DNA from 4 places in the Variovorax sp. PMC12 genome. Region 2 is predicted to be linked to each of the others. Evidence: predicted binding sites of a transcription regulator. Region 2 holds the regulator's gene; each other region holds the start of a gene.
What was found. Region 2 encodes sigma-54, which starts transcription at its own class of promoters, with help from an activator protein. Its sites were predicted from a motif close to TGGCANGNAANCTGCTTT; they were not measured.
Positions count from the first base shown of each region.

Region 1: the regulator sigma-54 is predicted to act here: its motif matches at 1,318-1,335, upstream of C4F17_RS01125 (circularly permuted type 2 ATP-grasp protein).
Region 3: the regulator sigma-54 is predicted to act here: its motif matches at 1,151-1,168, upstream of C4F17_RS09480 (ammonium transporter).
Region 4: the regulator sigma-54 is predicted to act here: its motif matches at 1,258-1,275, upstream of atzF (allophanate hydrolase).

Region 1 is NZ_CP027773.1:226,075-228,272, forward strand. It holds gene C4F17_RS01115 (DNA internalization-related competence protein ComEC/Rec2) at 1-271, shown strand, start outside; gene C4F17_RS01120 (oxepin-CoA hydrolase, alternative type) at 415-1,263, shown strand; gene C4F17_RS01125 (circularly permuted type 2 ATP-grasp protein) at 1,364-2,198, shown strand, end outside.
Region 2 is NZ_CP027773.1:3,535,519-3,537,716, reverse strand. It holds gene lptB (LPS export ABC transporter ATP-binding protein) at 1-239, shown strand, start outside; gene C4F17_RS16370 (RNA polymerase factor sigma-54) at 260-1,867, shown strand; gene C4F17_RS16365 (phospholipase D family protein) at 1,878-2,198, shown strand, end outside.
Region 3 is NZ_CP027773.1:2,040,398-2,042,595, reverse strand. It holds gene C4F17_RS09490 (acyltransferase family protein) at 1-28, opposite strand, end outside; gene C4F17_RS09485 (LytTR family DNA-binding domain-containing protein) at 184-1,086, shown strand; gene C4F17_RS09480 (ammonium transporter) at 1,239-2,198, shown strand, end outside.
Region 4 is NZ_CP027773.1:3,779,770-3,781,967, reverse strand. It holds gene C4F17_RS17485 (AmpG family muropeptide MFS transporter) at 1-152, opposite strand, end outside; gene C4F17_RS17480 (M48 family metallopeptidase) at 230-1,102, shown strand; gene atzF (allophanate hydrolase) at 1,304-2,198, shown strand, end outside.

The DNA of each region.
Region 1 (2,198 bases), 2.6 Mb from region 2:
CGGCAGCAAGACCTCGTCGAGCGAAACCTTCCTCGACGCCGTGCAGCCGCGCATTGCACTGGTCCAGGCAGGCTATCGCAACCGTTTCGGCCACCCGGCGCCCGAGGTGGCGGCGCGGTACGCGGCCCACGGGGTACGGCTGGTCGACAGCCCCCGCTGCGGTGCCGCCCACTGGCGCAGCACGCAGCCTGACGATGTCGCCTGCGAGCGCGAGCGCCATGCGCGCTACTGGCGGCATCGTGTGCCTGAACGCGTTGAAATCGTGAATTAATTGTCAAATTAAGCGTAAAGTACTCATCACTGAGGTAGCGCCGGCGAGTGGTCGCGTGCGTTATACGGTCTGAAACAACGCAAAGGGAATGCCATGCAAGATCGCAGCAGTTGCCGGTGGGGCCGGTTTTCCGGGCCCGCGCCATGACCACCGCCGTCCCGACCATCACCAGCGCGAGCGCCACGGCCACGTCCGGCGCAAGGCTCAAGACGCACCGCGAGGGTCCGGTGCTGGTGCTGACCCTGAGCAACCCGGCCGCGCGCAACGCGGTCAACCCGGCGGTCTACCGCGCGGCGGCCAAGGCGCTGCGGGCCACCTCGGGCTTTCGCACGGTGCGCGCCATCGTGCTGTGCGGGGAGGGCGAGCACTTCAGCGGCGGCGGCGACCTTCGGCGGCTGGCGCGGCAGCGCAAGTTGCCCGAGGCCGAGCAGCACGGCCACCTCGAGGCGCTGAACGAATGGATCATGGCGATCCAGGAAGCGCCCCAGCCCGTCATCGCGGCGGTCGAGGGTGCGGCCGTGGCGGGCGGTTTTTCGCTGTGCCTGGCCTGCGATCTCATCGTGGCGGCGGAAGACGCCAGGTTCGCGATGTCTTACGTCAACCTGGGGCTCACGCCCGACGGCGGAGGTTCCGATTCGCTGGTGCGTTCGCTGCCGCCGCAGGCGGCCCTGGAGATGCTGCTCGACGGCAAGCCCTGCAGCGCCAGGCGGCTGCACGACTGGGGCGTGGTCAACAAGGTGGTGCCGCGCGGCAGTGCCTGCGCCACGGCGCTCGAATGGGCGCAGGAGCTTTCCCGCGGGCCGTTCGAAGTGCAGGCGCGCATCAAGCAGCTCGTGCACTCTGCCCGGGGCCGCAGCCGGCGGGAACAGCTCGATGCCGAGCGCGAATCTTCCGTTGCCAGCCTCTACGGCGACGAGAGCGGGGAGCGCATCAAGGAATTCCTCTCGCCGCGCAAGAAGCAGCAGCCGCCGGCCGAAACCCCGGTGCGGTAGCCCGCAAAAAAAAGAGCTTCGACCCGTCTCCGGCCGCCGCATAAGGGGTTCTACTGGCCTCGAACTTGCTAAGCTACGGCTCAAGGAGATTGGTCGTTCCATGCACAAATTCGACGAGATGTATGAGCAGTTGCCCTATGCGGGGGCTGCGATCCGACAGCATTACAAGCGCTACGACCAATGGCTCGCGAAGCAACCCGGTGAGGTGATGCGTTCGCGGCGTGAAGAGGCGGAAATGATTTTCCGCCGGGTCGGTATTACCTTTGCCGTGTACGGCGCGAAGGACGAAGACGGTTCCGGCACCGAGCGGCTCATCCCGTTCGACCTGCTGCCGCGGATCATTCCGGCCAACGAGTGGGACAGCATGGAAAAAGGGCTGGTTCAGCGCGTCACGGCGCTCAACCGCTTCCTGCATGACGTCTACCACGACCAGGAAATCATCAAGGCCGGCATCATCCCGGCCGAGCAGATCCTGAACAACGCGCAGTTCCGCCCCGAGATGATGGGCGTCAACGTGCCGCACAACGTCTACTCGAACATCTCGGGCATCGACATCGTCCGCGCCCCCGATGCCGAGGGCAACGGCGAGTACTACGTGCTCGAAGACAACCTGCGCGTGCCCAGCGGCGTGAGCTACATGCTCGAGAACCGCAAGATGATGATGCGGCTCTTCCCGGAGCTGTTCAACCAGAACCGCATCGCGCCGGTCGCGCATTACCCCGACCTGCTGCTGGAGACGCTTCGCGCCAGCGCGCCGCCGGCCACGGCCGAGCCCACGGTGGTGGTGCTCACGCCGGGCATGTACAACAGCGCCTACTTCGAGCACGCCTTCCTCGCGCAGCAGATGGGCGTGGAGCTGGTCGAAGGGCAGGACCTGTTCGTCAAGGACAACTTCGTCTACATGCGTACCACGCGCGGGCCGAAGCGCGTCGACG
Region 2 (2,198 bases):
AACCCTTCGCCGGCATCGACCCGATCGCCGTCATCGAAATCCAGCGGATCATCAGCTTCCTGAAAGAGCGCGGCATCGGCGTGCTCATCACCGACCACAACGTGCGCGAAACGCTGGGCATCTGCGATCACGCGTTCATCATCAGCGACGGGCATGTGCTGGCACAAGGTACGCCCTCGGAGATCGTCGACAACGCCGAGGTACGCAGGGTGTACCTAGGCGAACACTTCCGTATGTAAGGAAGGGTCGGGTTCTCCACATGAAGCAAGGGCTGTCCCTTCGCGTCTCGCAGCACTTGGCGTTGACGCCCCAGCTGCAGCAGTCGATCAGGCTGCTCCAACTCTCCACGCTCGAACTGAGCCAGGAAGTGGAGCAGATGCTCGACGAGAACCCCTTCCTCGAGCGCACCGCGGAAGAAGCGGCGCGCGAGGAGTTCGGGCTCGACACCGCCGACGCCCCCGCTGCGCGCGATGACGGCAGTGACGGCGGCGACGGCGAGAGCGACTTCACCCCGCCGCCCGCCAGCACCTCCACCGCCTCGACCGAGACCGCCACCACCACCACGGCCGACTCCGACGGCCCCGCCGCCGAGATCGCCGAGCGCGAGCCCGACTGGGAAGGCGACGGCACCGTCGACATGGCGCCCGACGACAGCGAGTGGGGCAGCGACGCTCCCGCGCGCCAGAACAACCTGGGCGACGACGAACGCGCCGACGCCACCGAACTCGCGCGCAGCCAGGAATCGCTGCAGTCGTTCCTGCACCGCCAGGCGCTGAGCCTGCGCCTGAGCGAGAACGACAGCGCCGCGCTGCGCTTCCTGATCGAGTCGCTCAACGACGACGGCTACCTCGAAGACTCCCTGCCTGCGCTGGCCTCGGGCCTGGCCGGCGACGACAACGACCAGTTCGACGACCTGGTGCACCACTTCCAGGTGGCGCTCGGCCTGCTGCAGAGCCTGGAGCCGGTGGGCGTGGGGGCGCGCGACCTCGGCGAATGCCTGAGCATCCAGCTGCGCGCGCTGGCCGCCGAGGACGACGACGAAGACGAAGAGCAGGCACAGGTCTACAAGACCGCGATCGCCATCTGCAAGCAGCCGATGGAACTGCTCGCGCGGCGCGACTTCAAGCGCCTGGCCACGCTCACCCGCAGCAGCGAAGAGCTGGTGCGCTCGGCGCTGCAGGTCATTGCGCGGCTGGAGCCCAAGCCGGGGCGCCGTTTCGTCGACGTCGAGCGCAACATCGTCATTCCCGACGTGATCGTCACCAAGACCGGACGCGGCACCAACGTCAAGTTCCGCGTCATGCTGAATCCCGAGGTCATGCCGCGCCTGCGCGTGCACGACATCTATGCCGGCGCGCTCAAGTCGCACAAGGGCGAGGGCAGCCAGGCGCTGTCGCAGCGGCTGCAGGAGGCGCGCTGGTTCATCAAGAACATCCAGCAGCGCTTCGACACCATCCTGCGCGTGAGCAACGCCATCGTCGAGCGCCAGAAGAGCTACTTCGTGCACGGCGAGCTGGCCATGCGCCCGCTGGTGCTGCGCGAAATTGCGGACGAACTGGGCCTGCACGAATCCACCATCTCGCGCGTGACCACCGCCAAGTACATGGCCACGCCGTTCGGCACGGTCGAGCTGAAGTATTTCTTCGGCTCGGCGCTGGGCACCGAGACCGGCGGCAATGCGTCGAGCACGGCGGTGCGCGCGCTGATCAAGCAGTTCGTGAGCTCCGAGAGCATCAAGAAGCCGCTGTCGGACAGCCAGATCTCCGAGATGCTGAAGGAGCAGGGCATCGAGTGCGCGCGCCGCACCGTGGCCAAGTACCGCGAAGCCTTGCGCATTGCGCCCGCCAACCTGCGCAAGGCCCTGTAGAAAGCCTTCGATGAGCCGTCTCCCGATGTCGCGCTGGGGCCATTGGGTGATCGCTTTGCTGGCCGTGCTGCTGTTCAGCGGCTGCGCCACCCTGCCCGACGAGGCGCCGCGCCCGCCCACCAAGGCCATGGCCGTGTCGCCCGACACCGCGCTCGGCAAGCTCGCGATGGCGGCCCAGCCCGACCCCGACCTGAGCGGCTTTCGCCTGATGCCCGGCGGCGACTTCGCCTTCGCCACCCGCATCGAGCTGGCGCGCCGCGCCCAGCGCACGCTGGACGTGCAGTACTACCAGATCGAGAACGACGAGACCGGCCGCTACCTGCTGCGCACC
Region 3 (2,198 bases), 1.5 Mb from region 2:
CTGGCGGGATGTAGGCGGCGGTGTGCATCTTGGGGGCCTCGAAGCGGGAAGGCCGCGATGTTCGGGCGCCCGGTGCCGCGGCGGCGCGCCGCCGGGACGGATTGCCCCCGCTTTGTGACGAGCGGTGGCCCCCAGGGACGAAATTCGCCGGCCCCAGGGGGCGATTTCGCGAGAATTCCGGGCATGGGCGATCCACGCAAGAACCTCTACGAACGCTACGAGCCGATCCGCCGCTATGTCGAGGTGGGCTTCTGGATCGTGCTGATGACGCTGCAGGCCGCGTTCAGCACCCTGGTCGCGATCGCGGATGTCGGCAATCGCGCGGTGCCGCATGCCCGCTGGGAAGTCGTCACCTGGGAGGTGTCGAGCCACTTCGTGCTGTTGCTGCTGGTGCCGGCGCTGGCGGCCATCGAGCGCCGGCTGGCGCCGCTGGCGAGCAGGCACTGGTTCCGCTTCCTGGCCTGGCACCTGGCGGCCAGCGTGGCGGTCAGCGTGGTCCACGTGGCCGGCATGTTCGGGCTGCGCTCGCTGGTCTATTCGATGGCCGGCGAGCACTACGGCTTTTCCAGCTGGACCGCCCAGTGGGGCTATGAGTACCTGAAGGACGTGCGGGTGTACGCCAGCATGATCTTCGGCATCTGGGTCTACCGGCGGTTCCTGCTGCGCTTGCAGGGAGAGGCCCGGGTGCTCGATTCGCCGGAGGAGGGAGCGACAGAGGCGGCGCCCTCCGTGCCGGAAGCCACGCCACCGCCGCCCCCGCGCCCCGAACGATTCCTCGTGCGAAAGCTGCGCCGCGAATTCCTCATCGCCGCCACCGACATCGACTGGCTGCAGGCCGAAGGCAACTACGTGGGCCTGCACGTCAACGGCCACGACTACCTGCTGCGCGCCACGCTCACCGACTTCCTGACCCAACTCGACCCCGACCGCTTCGCGCGCGTGCACCGCAGCCATGCGGTGAACCTGGGCCGCGTCAAGGAAATCGAGCCGCTGGACGGCGGCGACGCCCGGCTGCACATGCACGACGGCACTACGGTGCCCTGCAGCCGCCGCTACCGGGACGCACTGCGCGCCGGCGCGGGCTGATCCGGTGCGCGAACGGGCTTGGCAAGCCCGTTATTGGTTCGTTCTGCACCATCAAAGAGCTTTCAGGCACCTTTTTTGCTTGCTCACGGCGCCGCTCCGAGCAATTCGGGTGCGTTGCACCAAATCAAACCAAAAAACTGCAAGAAGCTTCAATGGACGCACTCAAACAGGGCGCTGACGCGCTGTTCATCCTTCTCGGCGCGATCATGGTGTTGGCCATGCATGCCGGTTTTGCCTTTCTGGAGCTCGGCACCGTCCGAAAGAAGAACCAGGTCAATGCGCTGGTGAAGATCCTGGTCGACTTCTCGGTGTCGACCATCGTGTACTTCCTTGTGGGCTACGGCGTGGCCTATGGCACGCATTTCTTCGTGAGCGCCACTGAACTGTCGGCAAGAAGCGGCTACGAGCTGGTGAAGTTCTTCTTCCTGCTGACCTTTGCGGCGGCCATTCCGGCCATCATCTCGGGCGGCATCGCGGAGCGCGCCAAGTTCTGGCCGCAGCTCATCGCCACGGCGGTGATCGTCGGCTTCGTCTATCCGCTGTACGAAGGCATCGCGTGGAACAAGCACTTCGGCATCCAGGGCTGGATAGCGTCGCTCACCGGCCACGAATTCCATGACTTCGCCGGCTCGGTGGTGGTGCACGCCGTGGGCGGCTGGCTCGCGCTGCCGGCCGTGCTGCTGCTGGGCGCGCGGCGCAACCGCTACCGGGGCGACGGCTCGCTCAGCGCACACCCGCCGTCGAACATTCCGTTCCTGGCGCTCGGCGCATGGGTGCTGTGCGTGGGCTGGTTCGGCTTCAACGTGATGAGCGCGCAGAGCATCGACAAGATCTCCGGCCTCGTCGCCGTCAACTCGCTGATGGCGATGGTCGGCGGCACGCTGGTCGCGCTGGCCATGGGCAAGAACGACCCCGGCTTCGTCTACAACGGCCCGCTCGCGGGGCTCGTGGCCATCTGCGCCGGCTCCGACCTGATGCACCCGCTGGGCGCGCTGGTGGTGGGCGGCGTGGCCGGCGCGATCTTCGTCAAGATGTTCACGCTGGTGCAGAACAAATGGAAGATCGACGACGTGCTCGGCGTGTGGCCGCTGCACGGCCTGTGCGGCACCTGG
Region 4 (2,198 bases), 240 kb from region 2:
AAGCTCAGCGTGCCCAGCACCAGCAGCAGCGGCAGCCCGGCCGAGAAGCCCAGCGCCAGCATGCGCAGCGTGGCGGGCTCCAGGTAGACCTTGAGGGCGTCGCGCCAGGGCGGGGAAGGGGGGGTGGGGGTTTCGGCAGGCGAGGCGGACATGTGCCCGGATTGTCCATGAGCGGCGCAGGCCCTCGGGCGGCCCCTTTGTCTTCATTTGTTCCTATGATCCGGCCCCTATGTGCATACGATGCGAGCGCTCTTCCTCCGGCACCGCCGCCGTCTCCGCCCTTCCTTCCGCGGCGTCGCCCTGGAATCCCCGGCGCGCCTTCCTGCTGGCCGCCGCCGGCGCGGCGCTGGGCGGCCCGGCGCTGGCGCAGGTCGACGTGGGCAAGGCATCGGTGGCGCGCAACCTCGTGCCCGCCGACAAGATCGAGGCGGCCGGGGTGCAGCAATACGGCCAGCTGCTCGAACAGGCCCGCGCCAAGGGCGCGCTCGCCGGCGACAACGACCCGCAGCTGCAGCGCCTGCGCGCCATCGCGACCCGCCTCATTCCGTTTGCCACGCCGTGGAACTCGCGCGCCCGCAGCTGGAAGTGGGAGGTCAGCCTGATCGGCAGCAAGCAGATCAACGCCTTCTGCATGCCCGGCGGCAAGATCGCCTTCTTCACCGGCATCCTCGACCAGCTCAAGCTCACGGACGACGAGGTCGCGATGGTCATGGGCCACGAAATGGCTCACGCGCTGCGCGAACACGCGCGCGCCCGCATGGCCAAGAGCGCGGGCACCGGCGCGGTGCTCTCGCTGGGTGCGCAGATGCTCGGCTGGGGCCAGGTGGGCGACCTGGCGGCGCGCGCGGGCACGCAGCTCATCACCCTCAAGTTCAGCCGCAGCGACGAGACCGAGGCCGACCTCGTGGGGCTGGAACTCGCGGCGCGCGCGGGCTACGACCCGAAGGCTTCGGTGTCGCTGTGGCAGAAGATGGCCGCGGCGTCGAAGAACCAGGGGAGCCTGAACTTCCTTTCCACGCACCCGAGCGGGCCGGACCGCATCACGAAGCTGGAAGCCAACCTGCCCAAGGTCGAGAAGCTCTACCGCGACGCAAGGAAATAGCTCACCCCCAGGCTTCGCGCACTTCGTGTCGCTGCGCCAACCCCCTTGCAGGGGGGCAACACCTGCGGCCCGGCGAAGCCGGTTCCGCGGTGTTTCACGACATGACACCCAACGGCTGATACCTATCGAGCGGGCTGCGCGACCTCGGCAGCCGCTGGCACGCCGTTTGCATCTCAACTTGTACACATGTTTGGATGCCTAATGATGGTGCATGAAGAAAACCGGGAAAGCGGGTCGCCCGACGCCGCCTGGATCGCGAAATTCGCCGCGCCCTTGGCGGATGCGGCGGCCGGCAAGGCCCTGGACTTCGCCCTGCCGCTCGCCGGACTGCGCTTCGCGGTCAAGGACAACATCGACGTGGCCGCCGTGCCCACCACGGCGGCCTGCCCGGCCTTCGACCGGCTCCCCACGGTCCACGCGGCCGTGGTGCAGCGCCTGCTCGAAGCCGGTGCATCGCTGGCCGGCAAGACCAACCTCGACCAGTTCGCCTGCGGCCTGAACGGCACGCGCTCGCCGTACGGCGAGGTGCCCAACGCCTTCGACGCACGGTACGTTTCGGGCGGCTCCAGCTCGGGTTCGGCCTATGTGGTGGCAACCGGCGAGGTCGACTTCGCGCTGGGCACCGACACCGCGGGCTCGGGCCGCGTGCCGGCCGGGCTCAACAACATCGTCGGCCTCAAGCCTTCGCGCGGCCTGCTGAGCACCTTCGGCGTGGTGCCCGCGGCGCAGAGCGCCGACTGCGTCTCCATCTTCGCGCGCACCGTCGCCACGGCGGTCGACGTGCTGCTGGCCGCCGCGGGCCATGACGCGCGCGACCCTTACTCCCGCGACATTCCCCTGAGCCGCAAGCCGCTGCCCGCGCATTTCCGCTTCGGCGTGCCCGACAGGCTGAGCTTCTTCGGCGACACCGCCGCCGAACGGGCGTTCAACGACGCGACCGCGCGGCTGCTGGCCATGGGCGGCTCGCCCGTCACTATTTCCTATGCCCCGCTCGCCGAGGCCGCCGCGCTGCTCTATGAAAGCGCGCTGGTCGCCGAGCGCTACGCCGCGGTGCGCGAGTTCTTCGATGCGCACGGCGACGAGGTCATCGAGCCCG